3 regions of the Pantoea sp. SGAir0180 genome follow, and region 2 is predicted to be linked to each of the others. Evidence: predicted binding sites of a transcription regulator. Region 2 holds the regulator's gene; each other region holds the start of a gene.

Region 1 (7,443 bases), 1.1 Mb from region 2:
GAACCGCTCAGGGCAGATCTGACGTTACGTGAGGCGCTGTCGCAGTTTATCAGTCGCGGCACCGATAAATTGCCGGTAGTCGATGGCGATCGCCGCCCGCTTGGTGTGCTTCACTTCGCTGACCTGCTGCATCATGCGGAGACGGGCCGATGCGACGGTTAGCCGATCCGCTGCTGTGGCTGGTGCTGCTCTATCTGGGACTGCTCTGGGCGATGCCCTACAGTGGCCCGCTGTTTGCCGCCTGGTTTCCTGAACTTGCGCGCCCACTCTACCAGCAGGACAGTTTCTGGCAACTCACCCTGGCGCACCTGTTTTTAGTGGTCGTAGCCAGTCTGCTGGCAACCGTTATCGGCGTCGGCTGTGGCGTGCTGGCGACGCGTCGCAGTGGTCGCGCTTTCCGCCCTCTGCTGGAAACCATTGCGGCAGCCGGTCAGACCATCCCGCCTGTGGCCGTGCTGGCCATTGCGATACCGGTGATGGGATTTGGCGCCTGGCCCGCGATCGTGGCATTACTGCTCTATGGTTTGCTGCCTATCCTTCAGGGCACCTTAGCAGGGCTGGACAACGTGCCTGCCAGCAGCCGGGAGATTGCCGTAGGGATGGGAATGAGCCGTTGGCAGCGCTTATGGCAGGTGGAGCTCGCCCTGGCCGCGCCGGTGATTATTGCGGGAATGCGCACGTCGGTGATTATCAATATCGGTACGGCAGCCATCGCCTCTACCGTAGGAGCAAAAAGCCTGGGATCGCCCATCATTATTGGATTAAGCGGCTTTAATACCGCCTATGTGCTGCAGGGCGCTTTACTGGTCGCACTGTTGGCGATTGTCTGCGATCGCCTGTTTGAACGGCTACAGCGCAGATTTAGCGTGAATGGACGATGAGCGAATAGCCAACCAGCATCAGCCCACTGGTTCCGCCAAGCGCCAGAATAGCAAACAGCGTGGCGAAAAAGGTTTTTTTCCAGTTCATAAATAACCTGAAGGTGTTGATGTGAAGGCGGGGATGATAGCGCGCGCAAGGCAGCCGTCATAGTGCCGAGCGTGCGTTTTTGTGTCAGTGAGCCTCATGCAAAAGCACAGAGAATCCCTGCTCCTGCCAGTGCGACAGTTGTTCCTGCTGACGACGTGTCAGTTTTTTCCCCGTAAAAACAAACATATTCAGCCCGGGAAACAGCTCCGGTCGCGGAACATCCAGCGGTTCTGACAGCACATCAATCCGCCAGCCGTGCTGGGATAACCGCCAGCCTTCCAGCCAGATGCGGGTTCGATCCTCAATGCCCCAGCCAATGATCAGCGCTTCCTTGCCTGCCTTTTTGCGATTACTGGCAAGACAGAACGCCACATAGTCGATCAGAATGCCGTCGAGCAGGCTGCACATCGTGCGGGCCGTATTCTGATCAAGGCTGAGTTTTTGCCTTACGGGCATAAAAACATGATCGATCAACGAATCGACTGCATATTCGCGGCCAATTAAGGCGATTTTATTGCGTAGCTTTGCCGGTCTTACATGGCGCAGTATGCTGATAAGCTCGTCCTGCATGGCCGTCCAGCCATCATGCGTATCAACATCGCCGCCTTCCAGTAGGGCTTTTACCTTGCCTACCGGGACTCCACTCTCAATCCAGCGCATAATTTCCTGGATGCGCTGAACATCTTCTTCATCGAACTGTCGATGACCGCCTTCAGTACGTTGTGGTTTCAATAATCCATAACGTCGTTGCCAGGCGCGTAAGGTAACCGGATTTATGCCACAGCGCTCGGCGACGTCGCCGATACTGTATAAGGTCATATTTACCTCTTTCACTGACCTGAATGAAACCACCATAGCGAAGCCTGTTAAGTTGTACAACCAATTTTTAAATGTACAACTTGACGGCTGCGCTTAAATGGTGTCTTATCTCATTTGTGAGAATTAAATTTCATAATAGAGATAAAAATGGCTGCTGATAATACGGAACAACGCCTCGCGGCTCGCCTGGCAGAACTGCGCATAAAACAGGGCTGGTCACTGGATGAGTTATCCACCGCAACAGGCATTAGCCGGGCAACATTATCGCGTATTGAGCGCGCTGAAACCAGTCCAACGGCTGCTCTCCTGAACCGCTTATGCGTCGCTTACAGTTTAACAATGTCACGCCTGTTGAGCGAAGTTGAAGAAGGTAACGATCTGCTGATTCCGCGCGATCGCCAACCGGTCTGGCAGGACGAAGCCAGCGGTTTTATTCGCCGTAACGTATCGCCGCCTGCGGCCACCTTCCGATGTGAACTTATTGAGGGAACGCTGCGACCGGGTGCCCGTATTGATTATAATGCGCCGCCCGTGCAGGGCATGGAGCAGCATATCTGGCTGCGACAAGGGCAACTAACGGTAACGATGGGCGCGCAGAGCTGGACACTCGGTCCGGGCGACAGCCTGCGTTTCCATCTTACGGGCGCATCCGGCTTTCAGGCGCATCTGACTGAAGGTGCGCGTTACCTGCTGGTGGTATGTAAACCATGACACTCTATGAATCACTCAGCGCCGGTGCGGCGCACCAGGCGTTAAGCGAGCTGGTCGAGGTTTTACAGGCCTGTGTCGCCGACGGGGCCAGCGTCGGGTTTATCGATCCCGATGACCGGGCGGCCATTCATCAGTTCTGGCAACGTCAGCTTGCCGGACTGGAACAGGGCCAAAGTGAGCTGCTGGTCGCCCGTCAGCATGGCACGGTTGTCGCGACGGTTATGCTGAATGCGAGCGCAATGCCGAATGGCCGACACCGGGCCGAGATCAGTAAATTATTAGTGCATCCCCGCGCGCGGCGGCAGGGCATTGCACGCCAGTTAATGCAGCAGGCAGAGCAGCGGGCACGCCAGCAGGGGAAACGCTTACTGGTGCTGGACACGCGGCGTGGCGATGTCGCCAGCGAGCTTTACCTGGCGCTGAACTGGCAGGTGGCCGGATTTATTCCTCTCTATGCGGAATCCATTCACGGTGAGATGGACGCGACCACGGTGATGTTTAAACTGCTGACGTAGCGGATGTGCTGCGAGAGTGCGCCGGGTTAACGGGATCGGCAATCAAACATGGACTGCGCCGCGCGGTTTTCCGGTGCTCAGCCCGCTCGCCTCGCCGCCCGTTTCTGAAGCGGGCACGAAAAAACAGACCTGAAAGCTGACGACACCGCAATACTGTGTAAAAATACAGGCCAATGAGTAACACGGTAATCTGAACATGGCCCTGACAGCAGCAATAAAAAGCCAGATAGCACAGTGGTACAAAGCGCTGCAGCAACAGGTGCCCGATTTTATTCCTCGCCCGGCCCAGCGTCAGATGATTGCTGAGGTGGCAAAATGCCTGTCGGGTGATGACGGTCGTCACCTGGCAGTGGAAGCGCCTACGGGCGTGGGCAAAACCCTTTCTTATCTGATCCCCGGTATCGCCGTCAGCCGTGCCGAAGAGAAACGGCTGGTGATCAGCACGGCCAACGTGGCCTTGCAGGATCAAATCTTCAGCAAAGACTTGCCGTTGCTGAAAAAAATCATTCCGGATTTAACCTTTACAGCGGCCTTTGGGCGGGGACGTTACGTCTGCCCGCGTAACCTGGCTGCGCTGGTGGCGGATGATCATCAGCAGGCTGATTTGCTGTTCTACCTGGATGATGACGCGGTCAGCAGCACCAAAGACGAGCAGATCCTGTGCGGACGGCTGCAAAAGTCACTCGATCGCCATCAGTGGGATGGCCTGCGCGATCACAGCGATGAAAACGTCAGCGACAGCCTGTGGCAGCGCCTGTCGACGGATAAAGCCAGTTGTCTGGGCGTGCATTGTCGCTGGTATCGGGAGTGTCCGTTTTTTATCGCGCGACGTGAAATCGAGCAGGTCGATGTGGTGGTCGCCAACCACGCGCTGGTGATGGCGGCAATGGAAAATGAATCGGTATTGCCGCCCGCCAAAAACCTGATGCTGGTGGTGGATGAAGGCCACCATCTGCCCGACGTGGCGCGGGATGCGCTGGAGATGAGCGCGGATATCACGCCGGGCTGGACCAGCCTGCAGCTCGATCTGTTTGTCAAACTGGTCGAGGCGATAATGAGCCAGATGCGGCCCAAATCGCCGCCTCCGCTGGCCAGTTCTGAACGCCTGAAAGCGCACTGTGATGAACTGCGCGAGTTACTGACCGTGATAAGCGATGCATTGAGCCCGCTATTACCCGCGCATAATCAGCCCGGCGAGTTTCGCTTTGTATTGGGCGCGTTGCCTGAGGATGTGCTGGCGCTGTGCGCGCGTCTGTTTAAGCTGAGCGATGCGCTGCGCGGGCTGGCAGAGGGACTGATCAACGCGCTGAGTGAACAAACCGGTAGCGTTGATCTGGTCCGTCTGCATCGCAATTTATTGCAGCTTAACCGCCACTTTGGCTGGTTTGAATCGGTCAGCAAACTGTGGCGGCTGGCCGCGATGGAGAAAGCCTCTGGCGCACCCGTCTCCAAATGGATTACCCGCGAGCTGCGTGAGGGACAGGCACATCTCTTGTTTCACTGCGCAGGCATTCGCGTCTGCGATCAACTGGAAAAAATGCTGTGGCGGAAAATCCCGCATGTGGTGGTGACCTCTGCGACACTGCGCTCATTAAACAGTTTTACCCGCCTGCAGGAGATGTCCGGGCTGAATGAAAAGGCCGGGGACCGCTTCGTGGCGCTGGACTCGCCGTTCAGCCACGTCGACCAGGGTAAGCTCGTTATCCCGCAGATGCGCTACGAGCCGCTGATGGCGAATGAAGCAGCCCATATCGCCGAGATGGCGGCCTTTTTTCGCCAGCAAATGCAGACCGATAAACACAAAGGCATTCTGGTCCTCTTTGCCAGCGGTCGGGCCATGCAGCAATTTGTCGAGGCGTTGCCCGAGTTGCGCCTGATGATGCTGGTGCAGGGCGATCAACCGCGTAGCCGGCTGATCGCCCTGCACCGTAAGCGGATAGAACAGGGCGAAACCAGCATTCTGATTGGTTTGCAGTCCTTTGCCGAGGGGCTGGATTTAAAAGGCGAGCTGCTCAGCCAGGTGCACATTCATAAAATCGCTTTCCCGCCCATAGACAGTCCGGTAATTTTAACCGAGGGAGAGTGGCTAAAAAGTCTCAAACGCTATCCGTTTGAAGTGCAAAGCCTGCCCAGCGCCTCCTTTACGTTAATTCAGCAGGTCGGGCGCTTAATTCGCAGCCACCAGTGCTATGGCGAAATCGTGATTTACGATCGCCGTCTGCTGAGCAAAGCTTACGGTGCCCGGCTGTTAGCCGCGTTGCCCGTGTTCGCCATTGAACAACCGGTGACGCCTGAGCCTGAAGCCCTGAAGGCCCGATCCAAACCTGGCGCGCGCAAACCGCGTGCGACGCGGCGTTAAGTCGGTACCACTGAACGGAAACGAGTGATGGAACTGAATAAAATTATCAAAGAAGTCGGGCGTGGTAAGAATCATGCACGTGATATTGATTTCGACAGTGCTGTTGCACTTTACGGCGCTATGCTGGACGGCAGCGTACCGGATCTTGAAATGGGCAGTATTTTAATTGCCCTGCGTATCAAGGGCGAGGGCGAGGCGGAGATGCGCGGATTTTATCAGGCGATGCAGGCGCGTATGCTGCGCCTGCAGGCACCCGCAGGCCGTCCGATGCCCGTAGTCATTCCCAGCTATAACGGTGCGCGTCGTCAGGGCAATCTGACGCCCCTGCTGGCGCGGGTGCTGAACCGGCTGGGTTTGCCGGTGCTGGTTCACGGCGTCAGCGACGATGCGACGCGCATCACCAGCGAAGCGGTGTTTGCGGCGCTGGGCATCATGCCGGTCACCACTGCAGAGCAGGCGCAGACGTTGCTCGACAAGGGTGAACTGGTGTTTATCACCATCGATCACCTCTGTCCGCCAATGGCAAAACAGCTGTCGCTGCGCTGGCGCATGGGCGTCCGCAACAGCGCCCATACGCTGGCAAAACTGGCCACCCCGTTTAGCGAACGCGAGGCGCTACGCCTGTCGAGCGTCTCGCATCCCGAATATGTGCCGCGGGTGGCAACGTTTTTTAATGATATTGATGCCCCGGCTATTTTGCTGAATGGTACAGAGGGCGAGGTTTACGCCAATCCGCAGCGCTGCCCGTCCATCAGCTACGTGGGCGGTGCTGGACAGCAGGCCGAGGTCTGGGTGGAGAGGCAGCCGGAAATCAGTGTAGCGCTGCCCGCGGACAAATCGGCAGAGGAGACCGCGTGCTGGACGCAGGAGGTGCTGAATCAGCAACGTCCACTGCCCGCCTCGCTGCGTCTGCAGATTGCCTGCTGTCTGCGTGCCAGCGGTGAGGCGGCGACGCTGCAGGCCGGTCTGGACAGGCTCGCGGCAGCGGGTTTTTAAGCGCGCGTCTGTGGCAGAGCCTGTTCCACCAGGTTCTGCCAGAACTGGATTCCGGTCGGAATCAGCGCATCATTGAAGTCATAATGGGCATTGTGCAGCGGTGCGGAGGGCGTTGCGCCATCGGCACCCAGCCAGAAGTAGGCGCCTGGGCAGGCTTCCAGCATACAGGCAAAGTCTTCCGAGGCCATGGACGGATTCACCTGCCAGCGCACCTGGCCTTCGCCGAAGGTACTAACGGCAACGTCATGCACCTGCTGAGCCGGGCCAGCATGATTCGCCGTTACCGGATAGCCGGGCAGCCAGTGAATGGCCCCACACACGCCAAAAGGTTTCGGCAGCGTCGTCACAAAATCATCAACAAGGGCATGAACCCGTTTGCGTACGTCGTCCTGCAGACAGCGCACCGTTCCGCGCAGAACAATCTGCTCCGGAATCACGTTAATCGCCTCACCGCCCTGAATCTGGGTGACGCTGACAACCGCAGATGACAGCGGCGACAGGCGACGTGAGGGAATAGTTTGCAGCGCCAGGATCAGTTCGGCGGCGACCACCATCGGATCGGCACCGCTCTCCGGCATGGCCGCATGGCAACTCTTACCGCTCAGGGTGATTTCAAAGGCGTCCAGCGAGGCCATCATTGCGCCGGGATTGACGGCCAGCGATCCCAGCGGTAAGCCCGGCCAGTTATGCATCGCGTAAACGGCATCCATCGGGAAGCGCGTAAATAAGCCCTCTTCGACCATTTTGCGTGCACCGCCCAGATTCTCTTCCGCCGGCTGAAAAATGAAATGCACAGTGCCGCTGAAGCGACGCGTAGCCGCCAGATGTTTTGCTGCCGCCAGCAAAATTGCCGTGTGACCATCATGGCCGCAGGCATGCATCACGCCGGGCCTGGCAGAGCGCCAGGCCGCATCACCTTTCTCGTTGATCGGCAGCGCATCCATATCCGCGCGCAGGCCGATAACCGGTCCGGCGCCATTTTCCAGCGTGCCCACCACGCCGGTGCCAGCCAGACCGCGAAACACCTGCAGGCCTGCAAGTTCCAGCTCCTGAGCGACCTTATCGCTGGTCTGA
Region 2 (7,443 bases):
TGGCCAAGGTACGTGCCTTTTGCCAGCTCGGCTTCAATATAAGGGTACATGGCGCGCACCACCGCCACCGGATCAGCGGCAGGCTGTTCCCGGCCAAACACTTCCCGATCGACATGCGCCAGGATGCCGGGGTTTTGATAGGCCTCGCGGCCCATCATGACACCATCCAGGTGCTGAAGATGCGTTTTAGCCTCTTCCAGCGTTTTCACGCCGCCGTTAATGGCAATCGTCAGTTGTGGAAAATCACGCTTTAACTGATAAACCCGGGGGTAATCAAGCGGTGGAATCTCGCGGTTTTCTTTCGGACTCAGACCCGAAAGCCATGCCTTGCGCGCATGAATGATAAAGGTGTCGCAGCCACCGCGCTCTGCCACAGTGCCGATAAAATCGGTCAGGAAGGCATAGCTGTCCTGTTCATCGATACCGATACGGGTTTTGACCGTGACCGGAATATCCACCACATCACGCATCGCTTTAATGCCGTCAGCGACCAGCCCGGCTTCCGCCATCAGGCAGGCACCAAAGCGGCCATTCTGAACACGATCTGACGGGCAACCCACATTGAGGTTAACTTCATCGTAACCGCGCTGTTCAGCCAGCGCCGCACACTGCGCCAGTGCAGCCGGATCGCTGCCGCCCAGTTGTAACGCGACCGGGTGCTCCTCTTCACCAAAGGCCAGATAATCGCCTTTACCGTGAATAATGGCTCCCGTGGTGACCATTTCGGTATACAGAAGCGTATCGCCGGTCAGCAGACGATGGAAATAGCGACAGTGACGATCCGTCCAGTCGAGCATGGGTGCAACAGAGAAGCGTTGGGAGGAAAAAGTGTCGGTCATGAAGCGCAGTCGATCCGGTGGTTAACAGTGATGATATTCTGCGCAAGGATAGCATAAGGGCGGGCGACAAGGTATCGCCCGCCCGTTAATGGCACGGAATCAGAAGTTAAATCCGAGTTGCGCCATGGCACCCCAGGTATTGTTTTGCCCCACCGAGCCTGCCAGATCCAGATGCACAGAATTGTTGAACGGTGACAGCCCAAAGCCTGCGGTCGCCACATTTTCGTCGTTGGAACGCATATCTGCGCGATAACCGGCACGTAACTGCAACCAGTCCAGTACGCGATATTCTGCGCCCACGCCTGCATACTGGCTGTTTTCCTGAGATTTGAAACGGTGCGTTTCGGTCAGGTCAACATCGCCTGTCAGCGTGACCGGCCCTTTATCCCAGGCTAAACCCGCCGTCACTAATGGACGGATTTCATAGGTATCCTGATAGCCATTCACCTCTTTGGTTTGCAGGTCACGTGATACCAGGTTCTGTCCGGTCACGCCTAATGTCCAGTTTTCTGCGAATACCGTCGCCAGGCCGGCGTCAACGTTGAACCCGCTTTCGGTGCTGCGGTAGCGGCCATCCCGTAAATCGTTTTTATCGTAGTTATAAACGCTGGCGGAATAGTTATACAGCCAGGTCTTTTGCAGCTTAGGCGTCACACCAATCGACACCGGATGGCCGGCAATCGTGAACTCACGGGCAACGGCGATACCATAATCGGTATTCAGCGCAGCCAGCCCGTTCGCGCTGGAGCCCAGCAAGTTTTGTACATTAGGCAGACCAAATACACCGCCAGGAATACCGGCAAACGTTCCGTCAGCCACGCCTTGTAAAATAACGATATCGCCTTCTTTTACATTCGCGCGGACATGCGCCGTACCATAGGCTTTGGTGACAAAGGCAAAAGGCAGCGTTTCATTCGGAACGGTGACTGCAATCGCGACACCTGCTGTCGCGTTGGCTTTGTTACCGCGTAAATCTCTGAGCGTATTGGCCAGATCCCCTGACGCAGCCTGTATCTCAGGAATACGGCGCAGCAGCTCTAACGTCGAGGCATTATCAAACAGATCCTGATAGCGATTTACCGTGTCAGTAATGTTATCGATCTTATCGATCATCTTGTCTTTATCAGTAATTTGCGCGCCCGCACTGGGAAAAATGATGCTGACGTTGTCATCGGGTTTTGCTTTGGTCATTAACGCCGGGTTAGCTAAAACGGCAGACCCGTAGGTAGAAGATGCCACGCCCGTTCCCCCCATTGCATCGTTACGGGCATCGTACCAGGTTCCCGCGGCCAGCGCGGATGATGAAAAAACCAGAGCATTAAACACTGCAGGGAAAACCAGAACGGAACGTGGGACGGTTAATTTTGCCATTTGCTTATCATCACCTGAAAAATTGCCGTTAAAACATTAACGACCGAATAGTTTGTTAGCCCCATTGTGGAGGATGGCTAACGCTTTATTGCTGTGAATTCAGAGTAAATAGTGGCGCAATTCCATTGATTGATTATTTTTCGATCCGTTATGTCTGGTTACCATCCAAAAAGCGTTAACAGAAGGAGGCCGGGACCAGCACTTTATTAAGAACTTTTAAACATTAGTTCTTAACTCAGTGAGATGTAAAGCAAAAGGAAAAAATATTTACAAACATTCTGACATATATTGGCCTCGCAGACGGGCGCAAAGTCGTAAGGAACAGATAAGCACGGGTAAAGGGAGGAGGTGCAGACAGGCAAGGTGCATCGTACATATCATTAATGTGATAAGATAACATCACCTGTCAAACGGAGAAATTCCATGTCAACCATGACGCCAGAGCAAATCATGACCCAGGCTGAGAAACTGTGTTTACAGCGCGGTGTTCGCCTGACGACCCAGCGTGCAGAGGTCCTGCGGTTGATGGCCGGACAGCCAGGATCGATCAGTGCTTATGACCTGCTTGATCAGTTGCGTGTCAGTGAGCCCCAGGCCAAGCCTCCTACCGTCTACCGTGCGCTGGATTTTCTTCTTGAGCAGGGTTTTATCCACCGCGTCGAGTCCAATAACAGCTATGTGATGTGCCACCATTTCGACGCACCCGCCCATACATCGGTGATGCTGGTCTGCGATCGCTGTGCACTGGTCACGGAAAAGCAGGCGCAGGGCGCAGAAAAAATCATCGCATCACTGGCGCAAGAGGCAAGCTTTGTCCTGCGGCATAGCGTGATAGAGGCGCACGGGTTATGTGAAAACTGTGCGGAAGTTGAAGCCTGTGAACAGCATGAACATTGTGATCATGACCATCAGGCTGACGGGAAGAAACGCAGTAAACGAAGTTAATTGCACATCCTTGTGCGGTCTGGCCGGCATGAGCGTACCGGCCCGGGTAGGAGCATCCCTGAATAACGTGATTACCAGCGGTAATCCTTGTTGTGACCTTCCCAGTCCGTTACTTCTTTCTCCGCCTGATCTTTCGCGTAGCCGTAACGTTCCTGAATTTTGCCGACCAGCTGATCGCGTTTACCTTCAATGACTTGCATGTCATCATCGGTCAGCTTGCCCCATTTTTCTTTCATTTTTCCTTTGAACTGTTTCCAGTTACCACTCGCTTCGTCTTTATTCATTGCAGACCTCCACGTCATCCTTCGATTTCGTTTTATTTTGCCATCAGGCAAAATTACGATATAAAGCGCTGTTTAATAGCGCCATTCAAAGATAATTGTAGTAGCTAATTTCAGTTTTGCCGGAAAAAATGAAAATTTTATGTATCCTGCGTCATATTTCAGGCAAGTTGCTCAGGCGCTAAACCAGGTGCCATTGCGCCAGTGCCTGCGCCAGACCAGCCAAAGTGACAGGCCGCGAAGCGCCAGAAAAACGGCTATCGCCAGCCATAAGCCGTGATTACCGATAAAAGGCACGGTTAACAGCGTCAGGAAATAGCCCAGTGCGGCAATCGCCATACTGTTGCGCATTTCTCTTCCGCGCGTCGCACCAATAAACATGCCATCCAGCAGATAGCACCAGACGCCAACCAGCGGCATGACAACCTGCCACGGCAGAAAGCGGTCAGCCGCCTGTTGAAGTGCGGGAATCGATGTCAGGAGAGCCACGATCTGATAGCCACAAACAGCATAGACCACGGAGAAAAACAGCGCGACTGACAGTGCCTGACGGCAGGCAGCAATCCATACCAGTTGCAACCGGCTGCCGTCTTTTGCGCCGTGTGTCTCACCAGCAAAAGCTTCGACGGCGTAAGCAAAGCCATCCAGCGCATAGGCGGTAAACGTCATGAACATCAGCAGGATGGCATTTACCGCCACCACATCAGGTCCGATATGCGTTCCCAGCACGGTCAGAGAGGCAAAGCAAAGCTGTAACAGTAAGGTACGCAGCAGGATGTCGCGATTCAGGCGAAGCAGGCGGTGGATATCGCCACGCCAGCTATGGACCAGACTGTGCAGCGTGATGCCGCGCAGCGCCAGCACGCGCCAGACCATAAGTGCCCCAACCAGCAACGTCGCATACTCCGCGATAGCCGTCGCGGCTGCAGCCCCGGCGACGCCCCAGTGCAGCACCAGCACCAGCCAGAGGTCCAGCAGAATATTGATAACGTTGCCCACCACCAGCAGGATGACCGGCGCTCTGGCATACTGTACGCCCAGCAGCCAGCCCAGAATCACCAGGTTAGCCAGCATGGCGGGCGCACTGAGCCAGCGAATATGGATAAACAGCGCAGCCTGCTCAAGCACAGCGGCCTCTCCGCCGATAAAGCGGGTTGCTAATGCCGTGACAGGATGACGCAGGGCAATAAACAGGCTGCCGGCCAGTAAGGCAATGATCAGGGGCTGTGCCAATGCGCGCGCCAGCGCCGTTTTGTCGCCCGCGCCAAACGCCTGAGCCGTCAGGCCTGTCGTGCTCATACGCAGAAAAAGCAGCAGCATGAAGATAAAACTGGTAACGGTCGTCCCGACCGCAACGCCGCCCAGATAAACCGGGCTGTCGAGATGGCCAATAACGGCTGTATCGACTAAACCGAGCAGAGGAACGGTGATATTTGACAGGATCATGGGCAGCGCCAGCCGCCACAGTTTTTTATCAGTAGCTGTCAGGAAGCGCATGTAACGTCCGTGCAATGCGCCGCTGGTGTTGCAGATGAACCCACAGCGGCAAAACAGGGGCAGACTGGGTAACGTCAAGGTTGACGTAAAGAGCCAACCTTAAGAAGAGTTATAACCACTCACCGTTACGTACGATGCCAACCGCCAGACCTTCAACCGTCAGCGACTGCGCACGCGTATCGACAATGATAGGCTCAAAATCCGTATTTTCAGGTAACAGATGCACCACTGATCCCTGCTTTTTCCAGCGCTTCACGGTGACTTCGTCATCAATGCGCGCTACCACCACCTGACCATTACGCACTTCCTGCGTTTTATGCACGGCCAGCAAATCACCATCCATGATGCCAATGTCTTTCATTGACATGCCGCTAACGCGCAGCAGGAAATCGGCAGAGGGCTTGAACATGTCTGGATCCACTTTGTAGTGGGTTTCGATATGTTCCTGGGCCAGCAACGGCTCACCCGCCGCAACGCGCCCAATGAGTGGCAGGCCATCTGAAGGTTCTTCTTCCATTAACAAACGGATACCGCGGGACGCACCAGAGACGATTTCAATCACGCCTTTACGCGACAGCGCTTTCAGATGCTCTTCTGCCGCGTTAGGTGAGCGGAAGCCCAGTTGCGCAGCAATTTCTGCACGCGTAGGCGGCATGCCCGTTTGATTAATGTGGTCGCGAATCAAGTCGTAGACCTGTTGCTGCCTGCTGGTTAATGCTTTCATCCCGCCCCCTGGTTGTTTATACAGTCGCTGTGAGTATATACAGGTATTGGTGAAATGGAAACCAAAAGTCAGGCCAAAATCAGTAATTTGACGGGAGATGGAATGCTTATCGCAAATGCGACCAAAGTAGCGTTCCCCAAACGAACAGGGCCAGTACTATTGCCAGCAAAACAGCGGCCGATCCCATATCTTTGGCACGGCCGGCAAGAGGATGTCGTTCCTGCCCTGTGCGGTCCACCACTGCTTCGATGGCGCTGTTCAGAACTTCAACAATCATCACCAGCATGACCGCGCCAATCATCAGGATGCGCGAAATAGTATCGACATCCAGCCAGCAGGCCAGGATAATTGCCGCCAGTGAAATTACGGCTTCCTGGCGGAAGGCAGCTTCATGCTGCCAGGCGGCGCGAAGACCTTGCCATGAGTAGCCAGCCGCTTTCACAATCCGGGTAATGCCGGTGACATTATTTGTCATGATAAAGGAACTCTTTTCAAAGGATTGACGTCAATACCGGGCAGCGCACAATTGTCGCTGTCACAGATTTTTGCTGCGCGTTCTGATATGCTTGCGCCGCTTTGCTAACAAGAGGCTTCATGTTGTCTATGTCAGGTTGGCGTAAAATTTTTTATAAATTGCTGAACTTACCCCTTTCATTTCTGGTAAAGAGTAAGGCCATTCCGGCTGATCCCGTCTCCGAACATGGGCTGGATCCTACCCGGCCTATTATGTATGTCCTGCCTTATGATTCAAAGGCCGATCTCCTGACTTTACGCGCGCAGTGCATCCGGCACGATCTGCCTGATCCGCTTATTCCGCTGGAGATAGACGGCGCCCTGTTGCCGCGTCATGTCTTTATTAATGACGGTCCGCGTGTGTTCCCCTATTTCGTGCCCAGCCTTGAATCGGTCAAAATCTTCCACGAGTATCTTGATCTGCACCGCAGCAACCCTGAACTTGATGTTCAGATGTTACCGGTTTCAGTCATGTTTGGCCGTGCGCCGGGTCGGGAAGTCCAGGGCGACGATCATCCGCCTCATTTGCGGCTCCTTAACGGCATTCAAAAATTCTTTGCCGTTCTCTGGCATGGCCGCGACAGTTTTGTGCGTTTTTCGCCCACGGTCTCCCTGCGTCGTATGGCGACCGAACACGGTACCGACAAGTCGATTGCGCAGAAGCTGGCTCGCGTAGCGCGCATCCACTTTGCCCGTCAGCGCCTGGCCGCGGTGGGACCGCGTCTGCCGGCTCGCCAGGATTTATTCAATCGCCTGTTGCAGTCGAAAGCGATTGAAAAAGCCGTGGAAGACGAGGCGCGTAGCAAGAAAATCTCCCATGAGAAAGCGCAGCAAAACGCCATTGAAATGATGGAAGAAATTGCGGCCAACTTTTCCTACGAAGCGATTCGTATCACCGACCGCGTGATGGGTTGGCTCTGGAGCCGACTCTATCAGGGGATCAACGTTAACGGCGGTGAGCGGGTACGTCAGCTGGCGCAGGACGGCCATGAAATTGTTTATGTGCCTTGCCACCGCAGCCATATGGACTACCTGCTACTGTCTTATGTGCTGTATCACCAGGGCCTGGTTCCGCCGCATATTGCCGCAGGGATTAACCTGAACTTCTGGCCTGCCGGGCCGATTTTCCGTCGTCTGGGTGCCTTCTTTATTCGTCGTACCTTTAAAGGCAACAAGCTCTATTCAACCGTGTTCCGTGAATACCTTGGCGAGCTCTTTACCCGCGGCTATTCCGTCGAGTATTTCGTGGAAGGTGGACGCTCACGTACCGGCC
Region 3 (7,443 bases), 2.1 Mb from region 2:
TGAAACGCAAAATTCGATGGGTGAATAAGCCACGGTTTTTAGCGTCATTTAGCGGCTTTGTCTTATTGACAATGTGTTAACTTCTCCCCACGTCAAAAATCTTCATCTTTTTTAATGAGGTAGCAACCATGTCAATTCAGGCAATCGACGGTGTTTTACAGCAGTTACAGATGACCTCGCTTCAGGCCAATAACAAAAGCGATGAGGTCAACAGCCATATCGATTTTGGCGCGACCATGAAAGCCGCTCTGGACAAAATCAGCGAAACCCAGACCACTGCCCGTAGCCAGGCGCAGGCGTTCGAAATGGGGAAACCCGGTGTCGCTTTAAACGATGTGATGGTCGATCTGCAAAAATCGTCTATCTCCATGCAGATGGGGATTCAGGTCAGAAACAAGCTGGTTTCGGCCTATACCGACATCATGAACATGCAGGTGTAGTCGGGAAAACGGGTCTTTATTATCAGGTATATGCCTGGCGGCGTTGAGTTGGGACAAGAGCGACACAGAATGTGGCTTTACCAAAAGCGCCTTCTTGTTGCTTTATACGTGTTCAACGATGCAATCGTACACCTGATAACCTTTCCTGTGCGTTCAGGCCATGCCAGCCGCGCGCGGTAGCCGACTTGGGCCTGTCAAGGCAGCGTCTGAGACGCGATTATCGCACCACAACCTGCCTCATCATCCCTTTACTTCAGACATCTACCTGTCGGTGTTTATTCTCCTTTTCTTGCCGAAAGAAAATATATCCTGCATCTTTATCCTTCGCTTCCGTGCAGGCGTTCACTATGACATTTTCGCTGTGCCGGTTACGGCTGCATGACGCCATCCGCTAAAGTATTTTCAGCACGGTTCCTGCGTCAAAAAATATCATTTCTAATGTTGTAATTTCTCTACGACTTTTAAAAGCAAAATTAGTTAGCTTAATAACTAAAAATATCCCTGAAGGTGGGAAGTAAAAAATGAAATACTGAAAGCAAAAGATGTAATCTGGTATGTATTCGTAAGCCAGCAAAACCTGTTTACCTTAACGGCGACGCGGGTTGCGACAGCAGCGTAACAGGCACCACGCGGCTTGCATCCCCGGTTACACATCAAACGGAAATATTCCTCTTCTAATCTAATTAAAATATTTAACTGTTTAAATCTGTCGCCTGATATTAATGTCAGCATTCATTCTGCTCACGGATATATCAACATGAGATACTTAATTCAAACACTTCTCACGACCTCAAAAAGTGGTGAGCAGATTAAATATGAAGTCTATTCGGAAAACCGGAAGTCAGATTTTATAGATAAAATCCCGGAGGGTTCCTGCACAGTGATTTCTTACAAACTGACTGAGGGGACGATTCAGTTGCTGGATCGGGATGTGAATCTGCAACCGTTATTCGATGCCCATCGACCGGCGCAGGATGTTTTTTATCCAGACGGCCCTCACCGGATTAATCTTGAGATGCTGGTCGATTATTTAAATCAGCAAGCCTGATCATGTGCAGAGGGGGCCCGCTCCCGTATCCGGCGATTTTCTGCGCCTGCGATCCGTGTGAATAAAGGGCCAAAGCCTGTTGCCCGCCCGTCCCTGACCGTTGCCAGGCGAGCAGCCCACATGCCAGCCCAGCTGAGTTAACGAACAGGGAGGCATGGCTTCTCATCCTGCTGGCCTTAAAATAACGACTGCACCGGCTTCAAAGCATGGTGCAGATCACCGTCTGCCCCGGTTAAGTGGGCAGACAGTGACATGTCATGATGCTTTGAAAGGATCCTTTTTATCATCCTGACTGTCATCATTTTTTCTGGGCACTTCACCGTGATCTTTCGGTGCATCGTTTGCGGGATGATCATCTTCCTCGTAGGCATTTCCCGCATTAGGTGCGGCTTCGGGTAATCCTTTGCTGACATCGCCTTCATGTTTACGTTTATCGTTACTTTGGTTGTGCATCGTTTGCTCCTCTTTGTCGTCCTCTAAGTCTAGACCAGCACAACAAAGCTGTGAGCGGAGACCCGTCAGCAAAATTATCATCACGTAAGGACGGGGTATGACTCCGCCGTTTTCCGCCTGACCACGACGAGAAGCCATGTCCTGTAAAAGTGACTTCCGATTATTCCTAATGCAAAACCGCTATATTGCCCTAACTTTAAATCTCCAGACGATATTTTCATTGGAAAAACAACCAAAAGGAAACACAGCATGAGTGATTCAATCGAAACCAAAAGCAAAACCGATTATCTGCGTGACGTGGCATCCCAGTTGAAAGAAATGCGCCACTATGCGCAAACGAATACTGAGACGCTTTCCGCCCATTGGTTAGCCTTTGATGCCGGTGAATACAAGGATGAAGGGAATGCGGCCCGTATTGACGCATTACTGAATAAGCAGGGAACGTTGCTGGAAGATCTGGAGAAAGCCATTCAGGATATTGAAATTGAAATCAACCACAGTGAGCAGGAGAGTTAAGGTATCTCCCGCTAACTGAGGGGTGGCGATTAACGGATTAATCCGCCACCAGCCAAAACTCGGCTTCATCAAACATTTCTTCCACCAGACGCGCGACAGTGGCTTTATCATTCTTGCTGAGGTCGGTTTCTATCGCGTTACGTTCCATCGGTTTCACCTTGACCTCGATGTCAGGAAAAACACGATGCACACGCTTTTCAAGCTCTGCCAATATCATGTCGCGCGCCCCTGGCAGGCCCGCGACATTACGCTTATCGTAAATTAACTCTACAAACATAATAACCATCCCTTCAGGGCAAAATCGCGTTGCCATTTTACTGTAAATAAAAACAGTATCAAGCTGATGTTTGCATGAATCCGTTTTTTAGGTCCCGCGTAGAAAAGCATTTTTATCTGATTTACTCTGAGGGCGCTCTTAACGATATATGCGCTCACTCACCGGGAGAAGTGCAATGCGACAATTGGTTATTGATATTCTGCTTAAACTGGCAAAAATGGATGTCGATGCAAAGGAACTGACTGCTCAGGTCGAAGCGCAGTCATTGCTGGTTGCCGCTTTATTAGTCCAGGCGAAACAAGATAATGCGTTAACGATTTCTGAGACGGTGCAGGATGCCATTGTCACGGCATCGCGTTCCTCATCAGAGTTCATGCAGTCTGATATTGATCTGTTGCTCACGCACCTCAACCGATTACTGGCCGTGGCTAAGTATGTTGAGGTGAGGGGAAAGCTCGAACAAGAAGAGTGATGGCTAACGCTGGCGGCAGCGGGGTTTTCTGCCGCCAGCTAGGACATCACGGGCATTAACCGTTTGTTGTCACGACGCTGCGCAACGCCATCGCCGTTATTCTTCCTGTCCGCACAGCTGAGGTATAGCTAGAGCTCGTTCTTAATACAAAATTCTTCCCAACTCATTCCCAGAGATTCGGCATGCGATCGGAGATAGGCTTCGATGGCTTCGGCGGCGACGGCTTTATCCGGCTCTGCCAGTTGAATCGAAAAAATCATACCATCAAGATTTTTCTGGCGTAAAAAGGCGGCATAAATGCGTTCGGCGTGCCACTCGCGCAATTCACGCAGGGACATATTGGCGGCACGGGCATCCTGTTCGGTCAGTTCATCGAGTGCGGCCTGAAAATCGGCATGGGCAGTGAAGAACATTTGGCGTGCCTGGGCATAATAAGCTTCTGGAGTTTTCATGACAAATCTCTGAGATGTAATGCAGGGCGACAGTGTAGCCTGTTGTGCCTCCCTTGTCAGGCCGGAGTGGACAGGTTCATTCACAGCGATAAAAGCGGGCAGGGAAGGGAATAAACATCACCCGGTGCGTGATGAATCCAGGAAAAGCGCGCTTTACGTTGATTTCATCCCTCAGATATCTTGCACATCTGGCGGTAAAAATTATAACGTAGCCGCCATTAACCGGATTTAGGGATCAAAGATGAAAAACTGGATGCTGATTGCCACACTGGCGCTGAGTGGCTGCGCACAAATAAACAGTTATCAAAGTGCGGTGCAAACGCCGGCCCCGGCAAATTTACAAGGCAACTGGCAGACGGTTGGGCCGCAGAGTAACCTGATTAGCGACAAGGCGATTGGGAGTCTGATTATCAACGCGGACGGCAGTACGCTGGATTGCCGGCAGTGGCAACGGGTCATTGCGAAGCCAGGCAAATTGACGCAGCTGAATGGCGATTATGTCAATGTTACGCGTCAGTTACGCATCATGACACTGGATCTGGATGGCGGTGAGCTGGATTACGACGGGCTTACGTTGCGTAAGGTCGATCGACCCACGGTGGAATGCCAGAAAGCTTTACAGGAAGCGGCCCAACATCCCGGTGTGGATGTGATTCAGAATATCGAACCCGAGATTATGCGTCCGGTTCTGAACAAATAAATGACGCAAAGCGGTCTTAAGGACCGCTTTGCGCTGATGCGCAGGCTGTTACCGCGCCAGAAAAAGCAGCGGACCTGTGGTTTTATGCCTCAACAACCCAGACACTCACGCTGCCTGCATTACAGCGAAACACGGCGCTGCCGGCGTCGTCCGTCGTAACGGTATCGGATTGATGTCCCAGATAGTCATACCATACTTTCCCGGCATATCCTTCTCCCATTGAAATCTGTTTTTCCCCCGCTTCGCCATTCGACATGATCACAATACAGCCCGGCTTTTCAGCGGTTCCGCTGCGGCTGAACGCGACGCAGTTAGGATGGTCGAAGTAATCGGTTTGCGCGCCCCAGCCAAATTGCTGACGGGCACGAATCAGCCCTTCGAGTTCAGGAATGACCGGCATATCGACCTGATGCATTTCACCGTCTCCGCCTTCATCCTCATAGTGGGCACCGAACAGGTCCGGATAAAAAATGGTCGGAACGCCTTGCTCGCGCAACAGAATCAGCGCATAAGCCAGCGGCTTAAACCAGGCTTCAACGGGCGCTTCCAGAGACTGCAGCGGCTGTGTGTCGTGGTTGGCCACGATAGTCACGGCATGCCACGGGTCGGCTAATACCAACGAGTTATCAAAAATTTTGCTCAGGTCATAATCGCTGCCGGCTTTAGACGCCTGATGAAAATTCATATGCAGCGGGGCGTCAAACAGCAGCGTTTTGCCTTCCACCTGATCGATATATTCCTGCAACTTTTCGGTTTCAAAGGACCAGTATTCCGCCACAATAAACAGCGGTTCGTTAGCGACGTCCTGAATATGTTCGATCCAGTCTTTGTAAAACCAGGCCGGGATATGTTTTACCGCGTCCAGACGAAAGCCGGTGCAGGGGACCTGCTCCATGACCCAGCGCGCCCAGTATTTGAGTTCTTCGCTCACCGCCTTATTGCGGAAATCAACATTGGCGCCCATCAGATAATCAAAGTTACCTAACTCGTTATCCACCTGGTCGTTCCAGCCTTCAGCGGTGTAATCGTTGATAATTTTGAACACGCCGTTTTCATCGGGATTTTCAATATGGTCGACCCCGCTAAAACACTTATGATCCCAGATGAATGTCGAGTATTCGCCTGCCCGCGCCGGAAACGTAAACTTTGTCCAGGCTTCGCATTCCACGACCTCGGGATAAATTTCATCACGATTATCCGGGTTAACGCGATTTACGCTCACCTGTTCTTTCTCGTCCGCGCCCATTTTATGGTTGAGAACCACATCCAGCAGCACGCCAATGTTGTGGCTGCGCAGCGCATTGACGGCAGCCAGCAACTGCTGCTTATCACCATATTTGGTGGCGACGCTGCCTTTTTGCTCAAACTCGCCTAAATCGAAGAGATCGTAGCTGTCATAACCCACCGAGTAACCACCGGACTCGCCTTTATAGCAAGGGGGCAGCCAGACCATGTTGATGCCGATGTCATTAAGCAGGGCCGCTTTTTCTGCGACTTCCGGCCACAGCGTGCTGCCATCGGGATAATACCAGTGGAAAAACTGCAAAAGGGTTGGGTTGTGCATGACAAACGTCCAGTCAGAGGAGAGGGAACTGGAAGTATGGGATAAGAGTGAAGAAATTACGCGGGTAAACTAAAAAAAGAGTGTTTACCCGCATAAGTCGGCCTTTACTGGTCTTTTGGGTAAAGGATATTACCCGCCATCTTGCCGTAAGAAGAGACAATGTTGTGTTGCTGCGTTGAGGTCGTGACCAGCGAGCGCAGTTCGCTCATACGTTCACCCAGCAACGTCTTCAGCGTGGTTTCATTCTTCAGAATTTGCTCAAGTACCGGGCGAATTTGTGCCCGCTGTAATGCTGACAGCGCACTGGCATCGTTATCACGCGCAACACGCTCGACGCTACTAACGTAAGTTGATTCGCAACTAAGCAACTCATCCCATTGTCCCTGCCGGGCATTTTCCAGCATGGCATTACTGAGCGTGAGTAAGTGTTGATATCCTTTTAGCAGCTCGAGTGGATAACTCATTAAAAGGTATCCTGCTGTGGCTGGTAATTAGGGCCAATCTGTTTCCACGCATCCGCAATATTATTGAGCAAGCCTTCGACTTCCGTAATGGCCTCAAGGTCGTTGTTCAGGTTAGCCTGTAACAGACGACGGGTCATATATTCATACAGATCGTCGAGATTAGCGGAAATTTCACCGCCAACCTCATGGTTCAGGCCTGCGCGCAGCCCGTTAGTAATGATATTAATGGCCTTAGATAAGGCGTTACCTTTACCGGGAATATCGCCTTGCTCAATTAAAATGGCAGCTTTTTTCATGGCGCTCAGGGCGCCATCAAAAAGCAGCACGACCAGCTGATGTGGGCTGGCGCTTAATACGGCGCTTTCCACACCTACCTGCGCATAGGCCTGAATACCGGACTTAGCGTACATGCTTACCACTCCTGTTATAGTTTGGCGAACTGCTGGGTCAAATAGTTACCGGTCTGGGTCATGGAGCTGACCAGGGTAGACAGACTGGTAAACTGTGTTTTGTAACGCGCCATGGTCGCCGCAATCTGGCTGTTTACTTCGTCGTACTGATCGGACAGTTTTTTCAGTGAGGTATTAATGCCGTTAGTGGCATTTTGTACCTGTCCGTCACTGGCCAGTATCTGCGTCAGTTTGTTATTTGCCTGTGTGGCAAACCCGGTTGTTTTACCGTCACCCGTCAGAAAGTTCAGGACATCTGTCGGTTGATTGGTCAGGGCTTTGTCCAGTTTGGTGCTGTCCACAGTCAGCTTGCCGTTAACGTCCTGCGTGATCCCCAGTTGTGACAGACTGGTCAGGTTTCCGCTGGCTTGTGCGCTGGACAGTTGACTGCGCAGGCTGGTCTGGATGTTACGTAAGGTATTATCACCCAACAGATCGCCGTTACCGGAACTTTGCGACTCACCCGCTTTCACCGCGGTGTATTTCGTCTGGTTACCGATAGTGGTTTGCAGGGAATTGTAGGCATCCACGTAAGCCTGGATTGCCGCCGTCATTGGCTGATTATCTGTGGCGACGGTCAGCGTTTCCGGTGTATTTGTAGCGGTGGT

Evidence for each region. The regulator LexA, encoded in region 2, represses DNA repair genes until DNA is damaged. The targets are predictions, from matches to a motif close to TNCTGTATGTACATACAGNA.
Region 1: the regulator LexA is predicted to act here: its motif matches at 3,166-3,185, upstream of dinG (ATP-dependent DNA helicase DinG).
Region 3: the regulator LexA is predicted to act here: its motif matches at 2,773-2,792, upstream of C1N58_RS05970 (DinI-like family protein).

The regions. Positions count from the first base shown of each region.
Region 1 is NZ_CP028071.1:2,430,642-2,438,084, reverse strand. Features, by position in the region: gene C1N58_RS11375 (ABC transporter ATP-binding protein) at 1-162, shown strand, start outside; gene C1N58_RS11370 (ABC transporter permease) at 150-881, shown strand; gene C1N58_RS11365 (MerR family transcriptional regulator) at 1,054-1,788, opposite strand; gene C1N58_RS11360 (helix-turn-helix domain-containing protein) at 1,936-2,499, shown strand; gene C1N58_RS11355 (GNAT family N-acetyltransferase) at 2,496-3,014, shown strand; gene dinG (ATP-dependent DNA helicase DinG) at 3,211-5,373, shown strand; gene ybiB (DNA-binding protein YbiB) at 5,401-6,369, shown strand; gene C1N58_RS11340 (M20 aminoacylase family protein) at 6,366-7,443, opposite strand, start outside.
Region 2 is NZ_CP028071.1:3,496,858-3,504,300, forward strand. Features, by position in the region: gene dusA (tRNA dihydrouridine(20/20a) synthase DusA) at 1-839, opposite strand, end outside; gene C1N58_RS16445 (conjugal transfer protein TraF) at 939-2,210, opposite strand; gene zur (zinc uptake transcriptional repressor Zur) at 2,634-3,155, shown strand; gene C1N58_RS16455 (CsbD family protein) at 3,227-3,439, opposite strand; gene dinF (MATE family efflux transporter DinF) at 3,611-4,933, opposite strand; gene lexA (transcriptional repressor LexA) at 5,043-5,657, opposite strand; gene C1N58_RS16470 (diacylglycerol kinase) at 5,764-6,132, opposite strand; gene plsB (glycerol-3-phosphate 1-O-acyltransferase PlsB) at 6,261-7,443, shown strand, end outside.
Region 3 is NZ_CP028071.1:1,265,182-1,272,624, forward strand. Features, by position in the region: gene fliE (flagellar hook-basal body complex protein FliE) at 129-440, shown strand; gene C1N58_RS05955 (hypothetical protein) at 1,198-1,488, shown strand; gene C1N58_RS05960 (hypothetical protein) at 1,744-1,941, opposite strand; gene C1N58_RS05965 (hypothetical protein) at 2,191-2,457, shown strand; gene C1N58_RS05970 (DinI-like family protein) at 2,495-2,734, opposite strand; gene iraP (anti-adapter protein IraP) at 2,910-3,206, shown strand; gene C1N58_RS05980 (DUF6388 family protein) at 3,335-3,658, opposite strand; gene yedD (lipoprotein YedD) at 3,900-4,358, shown strand; gene amyA (alpha-amylase) at 4,441-5,922, opposite strand; gene fliT (flagellar protein FliT) at 6,027-6,386, opposite strand; gene fliS (flagellar export chaperone FliS) at 6,386-6,796, opposite strand; gene fliD (flagellar filament capping protein FliD) at 6,811-7,443, opposite strand, start outside.